DNA from 4 places in the Candidatus Pantoea rara genome. Region 1 is predicted to be linked to each of the others. Evidence: predicted binding sites of a transcription regulator. Region 1 holds the regulator's gene; each other region holds the start of a gene.
What was found. The regulator sigma-54, encoded in region 1, starts transcription at its own class of promoters, with help from an activator protein. The targets are predictions, from matches to a motif close to GTTGGCACANNTTTCGCTNT.
Positions count from the first base shown of each region.

Region 2: a site for sigma-54 is predicted at 1,392-1,411, ahead of glnA (glutamate--ammonia ligase). Genes of this name have one in related genera too.
Region 3: a site for sigma-54 is predicted at 842-861, ahead of glnK (P-II family nitrogen regulator). Genes of this name have one in related genera too.
Region 4: a site for sigma-54 is predicted at 1,288-1,307, ahead of ACR8BF_RS15185 (gamma-glutamyltransferase family protein). Genes of this name have one in related genera too.

Region 1 covers NZ_CP194942.1:3,568,919-3,571,124, reverse strand. The annotation lists gene ptsN (PTS IIA-like nitrogen regulatory protein PtsN) at 1-267, opposite strand, end outside; gene hpf (ribosome hibernation promoting factor) at 420-707, opposite strand; gene rpoN (RNA polymerase factor sigma-54) at 729-2,162, opposite strand.
Region 2 covers NZ_CP194942.1:96,135-98,340, forward strand. The annotation lists gene glnA (glutamate--ammonia ligase) at 1-1,243, opposite strand, end outside; gene typA (ribosome-dependent GTPase TypA) at 1,681-2,206, shown strand, end outside.
Region 3 covers NZ_CP194942.1:3,007,531-3,009,736, reverse strand. The annotation lists gene ACR8BF_RS14395 (SmdB family multidrug efflux ABC transporter permease/ATP-binding protein) at 1-655, shown strand, start outside; gene glnK (P-II family nitrogen regulator) at 913-1,251, shown strand; gene amtB (ammonium transporter AmtB) at 1,286-2,206, shown strand, end outside.
Region 4 covers NZ_CP194942.1:3,175,266-3,177,471, forward strand. The annotation lists gene ACR8BF_RS15175 (transporter substrate-binding domain-containing protein) at 1-160, opposite strand, end outside; gene hpxU (MurR/RpiR family transcriptional regulator HpxU) at 352-1,191, opposite strand; gene ACR8BF_RS15185 (gamma-glutamyltransferase family protein) at 1,343-2,206, shown strand, end outside.

The DNA of each region.
Region 1 (2,206 bases):
GAGGCTGATAAATACCCCAACCGCGCGCAGCGTATCCTCTTCCAGCTTGCCGTGAGGGATCGCAATCCCATTACCAATACCGGTACTGCCCATGCGTTCGCGGGTCAGGATCGCTTCGAAAAGCGTCTGGTGCGGCAGGTTGAGCTGCTTAGCGGCCAGTTCGCTGATGATTTCCAGCGCACGTTTTTTGCTTTGGCAGTGTACGCCGCTGCGGGTGCAGTCTGGCGAAAGCACTGTGCTCAATTCCAGTGTGAGATCGTTGTTCATTATCGTTTCACTTGCGTGTTCACCAGGCCATTCACCGCCAGCGCGTCTTAACGCCTGAGACAAACGGCGCTTGCTCAGATGACAAAACGGGGCGGATTATCCGCCCCATCCTGTCGGCTCTGCGCGCCATGCGCGCTTCGCGAGCGTGAAGGTTAGTGTTTTTTCAGTTTATCTTTGTGTTTGGTCAGCTGACGGGCAAGCTTATCGATCAGCCCATCAATTGCCGCATACATATCTTCCGCTTCGGATGTGGCGTGCAGCTCGCCACCATTCACGTGGAGTGTTGCGTCCGCCACCTGAGTGACTTTCTCAACCTTCAGAACAATATAGACCTGATTGATATGTTCAAAATAGTGTTCCAGTTTGGCAAATTTACCGTTAACGAATTCACGCAGAGGCGCAGTGATTTCAACGTGTTGCCCGGTCAGGTTCAGCTGCATAGGTCTTCCTTCTCATTTCTTTCAAACCAGCTGCTTACGCTGGTTCGATGGCGGGATGGATAAAGACTCACGATATTTGGCGACGGTACGCCGTGCCACCATAATCCCCTGATCAGATAACATGGAGGTCAGTTTACTGTCGCTCAAGGGTTTGGCTGGATTTTCCGCCGAAATTAATTTCTTCACCAGGGCACGAATCGCCGTGGAGGAGGCTTCGCCGCCACCTTCAGTATTGACGTGACTGGAGAAAAAGTACTTCAGTTCAAAAATGCCACGCGGGCTGTGCAGATACTTTTGCGTGGTCACGCGGGAAATTGTCGACTCGTGCATTTCAACGGCCTGGGCAATATCCGCCAGCACCATCGGACGCATAAATTCTTCACCTTGCTCGAAAAACGCCTGCTGTTGCTCAACAATACAGCGCGTCACCTTCAGCAGCGTATCATTGCGGCTTTCCAGACTCTTAATTAGCCAGCGTGCTTCCTGCAGGTTACTGCGAATGAACTGGCTGTCGCTGTCATTGCGCGTTGCGCCGCTCATTGCCGCATAGTGCTGATTAATCTTGAGGCGCGGCAGGCTGTCGGCGTTGAGTTCAACCGTCCAGCGGCTGCCGACTTTACGCACCAGCACATCGGGAATGACATATTCCGGCTCGCTGGTATTAATCGACTGACCCGGACGCGGATCCAGCGACTGAATCAGCAGCATCGCCTCTTTCAACACATCCTCTTTGAGGCGCGTCACTCGCATCAGACTACGGAAATCGTGATTGGCCAGCAGGTCAAGATGTTCGCTGACGATCAAGCGTGCTTCTGTCAGCATCGGTGTTTCGGGCGCATATTGCGATAGCTGAACCATCAGACAGTCACGCAGATCGCGCGCGCCAACACCAATAGGATCAAAGCGCTGAATGCGTTTAAGCACTGCTTCAACTTCATCCGCTTCAAGATCATCGTTGCCGATACTGTCGAGGATCTCTTCAAGCGAAACGGTGAGATATCCGGTGTCATCGATAGCATCGACGATAGAGGTGGCAATAGCGCGATCGGTGTCACTAAAAGGCGTCAGTCCGACCTGCCACATCAGATAGTCCTGAAGTGACTGCGTGGTTTCACCCTGATAAACCGGTAACTCATCATCCTGATAATCGGTACCAGTGCCGGAAGGCGTGCCCGCGGTGTACATCTCATCCCAGGTAGCATCCAGCGGCAGCTCATCGGGCATCTCTTTCTGCTCAAGCGCTTCGCGTGTATCCAGCGCCTCAGGTTCCGACGATTCCCGGGCGTCGATCTCTTCATGCAGGTCAGTCTGCTCAAGTAGCGGATTGCTTTCGAGTGCAAGCTGTAACTCCTGCTGGAGTTCAAGCGTAGAGAGTTGCAGCAGACGAATCGCCTGCTGCAACTGTGGAGTCATTGCCAGCTGTTGGCTGAACCTGAGTTGTAGACCTTGCTTCATAGACAGGATGGTAGTTCCCAGGTAAACATCGGTATTAAGGACAC
Region 2 (2,206 bases), 460 kb from region 1:
GAGAGCCTGCAACTTTTGGAATCTCAGCTTCTTCTTCCGGTGGCAGGTCATACAGGTTCTTATCCATCGCATCGCCAGGATGGATTTTGTTGATGATGCCATCCAGGCCAGCCATCAGCAGAGCGGTAAACGCCAGGTATGGGTTAGCCGCTGGATCCGGGAAGCGCGCTTCGATACGACGAGCTTTCGGGCTGGCAACAACCGGAATACGGATTGATGCTGAGCGGTTACGGGCAGAATAAGCCAGCATAACCGGTGCTTCGTAACCCGGGACCAGACGCTTGTAAGAGTTGGTGGTCGGGTTCGCCAGTGCGTTGATTGCTTTAGCGTGCTTGATGATACCGCCAATGTAGAACAGCGCCATTTCAGACAGGCCGCCGTACTTATCGCCGGCAAACAGGTTCTGGCCACCTTTAGAGAGTGACATATGGCAGTGCATGCCTGAACCGTTGTCGCCAAACATGGGCTTCGGCATAAAGGTCGCCGTTTTGCCGTAAGCGTGGGCAACGTTATGAACGACATATTTGTAGATCTGAATTTCGTCTGCTTTTTTAGTCATGGTATTGAAGCGGGTTGCCACTTCGTTCTGACCCGCAGTCGCCACTTCGTGGTGATGCGCTTCAACAACCAGACCCATCTGCTCCATCGTCAGACACATGGCAGAACGGATGTCCTGTGATGAGTCGACTGGTGGAACCGGGAAGTAGCCGCCTTTCAGACCTGGACGGTGACCTTTGTTACCGCCTTCGTACTCTTTACCGGTGTTCCATGCCGCTTCGATATCGTCGATAGCCACATGTGAACCGGACGTCGATGAACCGAAACGAATGTCATCGAACAGGAAGAATTCTGGTTCTGGTCCAAACAGCACCGTATCCGCGATGCCGGAAGAGCGCAGGTAATCTTCAGCGCGCTTAGCGATAGAGCGTGGGTCGCGGTCGTAGCCCTGCATAGTGCCTGGCTCAAGAATGTCACAACGGATAATCAGCGTAGAATCTTCGAAGAACGGGTCCATGACCGCCGTGGTGGCGTCAGGCATCAGCACCATGTCTGATTCGTTAATGCCTTTCCAGCCGCCAATAGACGAACCATCGAACATTTTGCCTTCTTCGAAGAAGTCAGCATTAACCTGGTGAGCAGGGATCGTAACGTGCTGTTCTTTACCTTTGGTATCGGTAAAACGCAGGTCAACAAACTTAACTTCATGCTCGTTCATCATCGAGAGAACGTGTTCAGCGGACATACTCAACTCTCCTGGAAATGGTCTTTCATTATCTACATGGCGAGGAAACGTCGTTTCCGGAATCCGTGGCAGGAAAAAATTCCCTGACCCACATCTTCCGGCACGCTCTTCAACCGACAACTGACTGGCGTTTACGCTTGATTTAGATAAAGCGAATTCTGTGCCAACTTTCCTGATGTTGCTTAAATCGCCTTGTGCTGCACCTTTATGTCATAACACGGCTGCACCATGATGATTTTTGCGCACCATAATGGTGCTTTTTGATGATCGCCTAGCACCATTTTGGTGCACAAGACCAACTTAGTGCATTTTCTGCACCGGGAATAGGGCAAATATGCATCTATCTAATAAACTTTCAGTGAAAAGTGTGATGGTGTTCAGTCTTCCGCTTAATCAGTGTACAATAACGCGCTATTTCTAATGCCTGAGGCAAAGCTGTGATCGAAAATTTGCGTAACATCGCCATCATCGCGCACGTTGACCATGGAAAGACCACCCTGGTTGACAAACTGCTGCAACAATCCGGTACTTTTGATGCCCGTACCGAAGCAACAGAGCGCGTGATGGACTCCAATGATTTGGAGAAAGAGCGTGGGATTACCATCCTCGCAAAAAACACCGCCATTAAGTGGAATGACTACCGTATCAACATCGTTGATACCCCGGGACACGCCGACTTCGGTGGTGAAGTTGAGCGCGTCATGTCCATGGTGGACTCGGTGCTGCTGGTTGTAGATGCGATGGATGGCCCTATGCCGCAAACCCGCTTCGTGACCAAAAAAGCGTTCGCGCATGGTCTGAAGCCGATTGTGGTTATCAACAAAGTAGACCGCCCTGGTGCGCGTCCGGATTGGGTTGTAGATCAGGTATTTGACCTGTTCGTTAACCTGGATGCCACTGACGAGCAGCTCGACTTCCCTATCATTTTCGCCTCTGCGCTGAATGGTATTGCAGGTCTTGAGC
Region 3 (2,206 bases), 560 kb from region 1:
GCTGGTAGGTCATACCGGCAGCGGCAAAAGTACCCTGGCTAACCTGCTAATGGGCTATTACCCGGTGACGCGCGGTGAAATCCGTATTGATGACCGACCGATTAGCGAGCTGAGCCATGCCGTGCTGCGCCGCGGTATTGCGATGGTGCAGCAGGATCCTGTGGTGCTGGCCGATACGTTACTGGCGAATGTGCGGCTGGGCCGAGATATCAGCGAAGAGGCCGTCTGGACGGTGCTGGAGCAGGTGCAGCTGGCACATGCCTTGCCGGAGGGAATTCATACCCGGCTGGGCGAGCAGGGTAACAATCTGTCGGTCGGACAAAAGCAACTGCTGGCGCTGGCCCGCGTGCTGGTGGATTTGCCGCAGATACTGATCCTCGATGAGGCAACGGCCAATATCGACTCCGGCACCGAGCAGGCAATCCAGCAGACGCTTGAGAGGCTGCGCCAGCACAGCACGCTGGTGGTGATTGCTCACCGCCTCTCAACAATTATTGATGCGGACAAGATTCTGGTGCTGCATCGTGGCCGCGTTGTCGAGCAGGGTACCCATCAGCAATTGCTGGCGCTGCAGGGACGTTACTGGCAGATGTATCAGCTGCAGCAGGCAGGTGAAGATCTGGCGTCGGGCGTGCCGGTAACATCTGAAAGCTGAGTTGCACCTTTATTGCGCAGCTTTATCAGAATAATCTGTATAAATGCACTCCTTTGACGCCTGAAGCACCAAAGGAGTGCAGTGTTATGTTGTCATGCCCGCCATCAGGCCTCTCTCTTTCCCTTCCTCATCAAAATATCCCTTGCCCCGTCTCGCCTGAATAACTGATTTACGTCAGTTTTGCACTCTGGCACAGGCTTTGCTTATATCCCTGCGTGTCCGTAAACGTTACCTATTTACTCGCTGGAGGGGATTCAATGAAGCTGGTTACCGTCGTAATTAAGCCATTTAAGCTGGAGGATGTACGTGAAGCTTTATCCTCTATCGGCATTCAGGGACTGACCGTCTCCGAAGTGAAGGGTTTTGGCCGTCAAAAGGGCCATGCAGAGCTTTATCGTGGCGCAGAGTACAGCGTGAACTTCCTGCCGAAGGTCAAAATTGATATCGCGATTGCCGACGATCAGTTAGACGAAGTAGTCGATGTCATCAGTAAAGCGGCTTACACCGGCAAAATTGGCGACGGTAAAATTTTCGTGGCTGAACTGCAGCGCGTCATCCGCATTCGTACCGGCGAGACCGACGAAGCCGCTCTGTAATTAAGACTCAGTACTGTGATGGGATGGAATAAAAATGAATAAAATGTTAGCTAAGTTGGGCCTCACCAGCCTGGCACTGTTACCCTCACTCGCCATGGCTGCGCCTGCCGTTGCGGACAAGGCTGATAACGCATTTATGATGATTTGCACCGCGCTGGTGCTGTTTATGTCAATTCCAGGTATTGCGCTCTTTTACGGCGGTCTGATTCGCGGCAAAAACGTTCTTTCGATGCTGACGCAGGTCGCTGTGACCTTCTCGCTGGTCTGCGTGTTGTGGGTAGTCTATGGCTACTCCCTGGCATTCAGTGAAGGCAACGCTTTCTTTGGCGGCTTTGGCTGGGCCATGCTGAAAAACATTCAGCTGACCGCCGTCATGGGCAGCTTCTATCAGTATATTCATGTGGCATTCCAGGCCTCGTTTGCCTGTATCACTGTGGGTCTGATTGTTGGTTCCATCGCAGAACGTATCCGCTTCTCTGCAGTACTGATTTTTGTCGGTGTCTGGCTTACGCTCTCTTATTTGCCTATCGCGCACATGGTGTGGGCAGGCGGTTTCCTGGCTCAGGATGGCGCGCTGGACTTTGCTGGCGGTACCGTGGTGCATATCAACGCTGCTGTCGCGGGTCTGGTGGGCGCTTATCTGGTTGGCAAACGTGCTGGCTTTGGTAAAGAAGCCTTCAAACCACACAACCTGCCGATGGTCTTCACCGGCACCGCCATTCTCTATGTCGGCTGGTTCGGTTTCAACGCCGGCTCTGCGTCTGCAGCAAACGAAATCGCAGCACTGGCCTTCCTGAACACTGTCGTCGCAACAGCGGGAGCCGTACTTGCATGGACCTTTGGCGAGTGGGCGGTACGCGGTAAGCCTTCTCTTCTGGGTGCCTGTTCAGGCTTTATTGCCGGTCTGGTCGCGATTACCCCTGCCTGTGGTTATGTCGGCGTTGGCGGTGCATTA
Region 4 (2,206 bases), 390 kb from region 1:
GCAGGTCGGTGCCGACTGAACCAAACGGCGGGAAGTCCTGTGGCACGGCAACGCGGATAACGCCGCGTTTCTGAATGTCCTGCAGTTGATCGGCCAGCGCGCTGCCCGCCTGAGCCATCAGTAATGCTGCTGTCGCTACCGCCATTAAAACTTTTTTCATTATGCACCCCGGTGAGATTACGTGAAACAAAAGATTCTTTGACATGCATTCTGCAACTAATGTGCCAATCAGCGTGGCAACAGAAAAAGGGTTAATCAGCAGAGAGTTCAGCAGAAACCGGGCGTAATCAGGAGCAACTACGCCGGTAAAGCAATGTTCTGAAATGGGGCAAAGCACCAAAATGGTGACTGTTAACGGTGCTCCAGCTCGTCGAACTGCTGGTAAAGGTCGGCGATCTGATGAATCCGCTGGCGTCCCTCAGCCAGCATTTCATGCAGCAGGGCATTGGCGATCAGGTTAACCAGACTCATGGCCGCACTGTAACTGTCAAAGGCGGAGACGCTGTCCAGTGGCGTACAGAGCTGCCAGCGCGCCAGCGTAATGACCGTCTGTGCCTGCGGCTCACACAGCGCCAGCAGCGGAATACCGGCAGCCTGCAACTGCTGCATCAGCGGACGAATGATGCGCGGACGACGACGAAATGCCATCACGATGACCATGTCATCCGGCGTGATATCCACCAGCTCCTCAGCCAGCGTCTGGCCCGGCTGCGGCAGGATATGCACCTGCGAACGCGCCTGTACCAGTTGCTGTCGCAGATGCAGCGCCACCGGATAGGCGTTGCGCATGCCGATGATAAAGATGCGCTTTGCCTGTGCCAGCTGCTGGATAACTTCACTAAAGTGCCGGGCATCCAGACTGTTTACCCATTGCGTCAGATTTGCCATCTCCTGCTTGTAGTGGCGCGCCAGCAGCGTATTGCCCTGCACCGCATCACGATTATCGGTCAGCGGCATACCGCTTTGGCGCAGGATGCGTAACTCATCACGCATATCCTTGTATTTCTCGTAGCCCAGACGCTTGAACAGCCGACTGACCGTGGCTTTCGACACCCCACTGAGCCGCGCCAGTTCGGCGCTGTTGTAGCTTATCAGGTCATCGAAGTGGTCAAACACGAAGTCGGCAATGCGCTGCTCCTGCGGAGAGAGCTGGGGATAGTGACTTCTGAGTCGTTCATCAAGCTGCTTCATAAGGCGTCCTGTAACTTTTGTTTCAGCACTTTTGTTTAGCAAAACCTAGCACAATTTACGCCAGGTTAACTGTCGCATTGTCAGCTGGGGGTGAAAACTGGAACAGCTCTTGCTTTGTTATGGGTTCTGTCACCCGTAGAACGAGAAAAAGATGATTCAAAGCAATATGGCCCCGCAGGGGATGGCGGTGACGCCACACCATCTGGCGAGTGAAAGCGCCCTCGCGGTGCTGCGTGATGGCGGTAATGCCATAGAAGCGATGGTTGCCGCTGCCGCAACTATCGCCGTGGTCTACCCGCACATGAATGGACTGGGCGGCGATGGTTTCTGGCTGATTCTGCCACCTGGCGGCGATCCCGTCGCTATCGACGCCAGTGGTGCAGCCGGTTCGCTGGCGCACTGCGATTTCTACGCCGATCAGCCTAAGATCCCGCATCGCGGGCCGAAAGCGGCGCTGACCGTGGCTGGAACGGTCAGCGGCTGGCAGGAGGCCCTGACGCTCTCTGCGGAGATGGGCACCCCGCCGCTGCCGCTGGCGCGTCTGCTGCGTGATGCGATTCGCTACGCCGCCGATGGCATTCCGGTGACCGCTTCACAGAGCGCCGCCACCGCGACGTTTCTGCGTGAACTGCAGCATCAGCCCGGCTTCAGCGCCAATTTTATGCCCGACGGCGATGTGCCGCAGCCGGGCAGCCGCTTTACCCAGCCCGCACTGGCGAACACCCTGAGCCAGCTCACCGAAGAGGGGCTCGACAGTTTTTATCGCGGTCCGCTGGCTCACCATATGGCCGATGAGATGGCGACGCTCGGCATGCCGGTCACGCTGGCCGATCTGCAACAGCATCGCGCCCGCCGCACGACACCGCTGCATCTCGCCCACAGTGAAGGCGACATCTGGAATATCGCTCCACCGACGCAGGGCATGGTGTCACTGGCAATCCTCGGCATCACCGATCATCTGGAGATGGCGGAGGCTGACGATGCGCAGACGGTGCACCGCATCGTTGAAGCCACC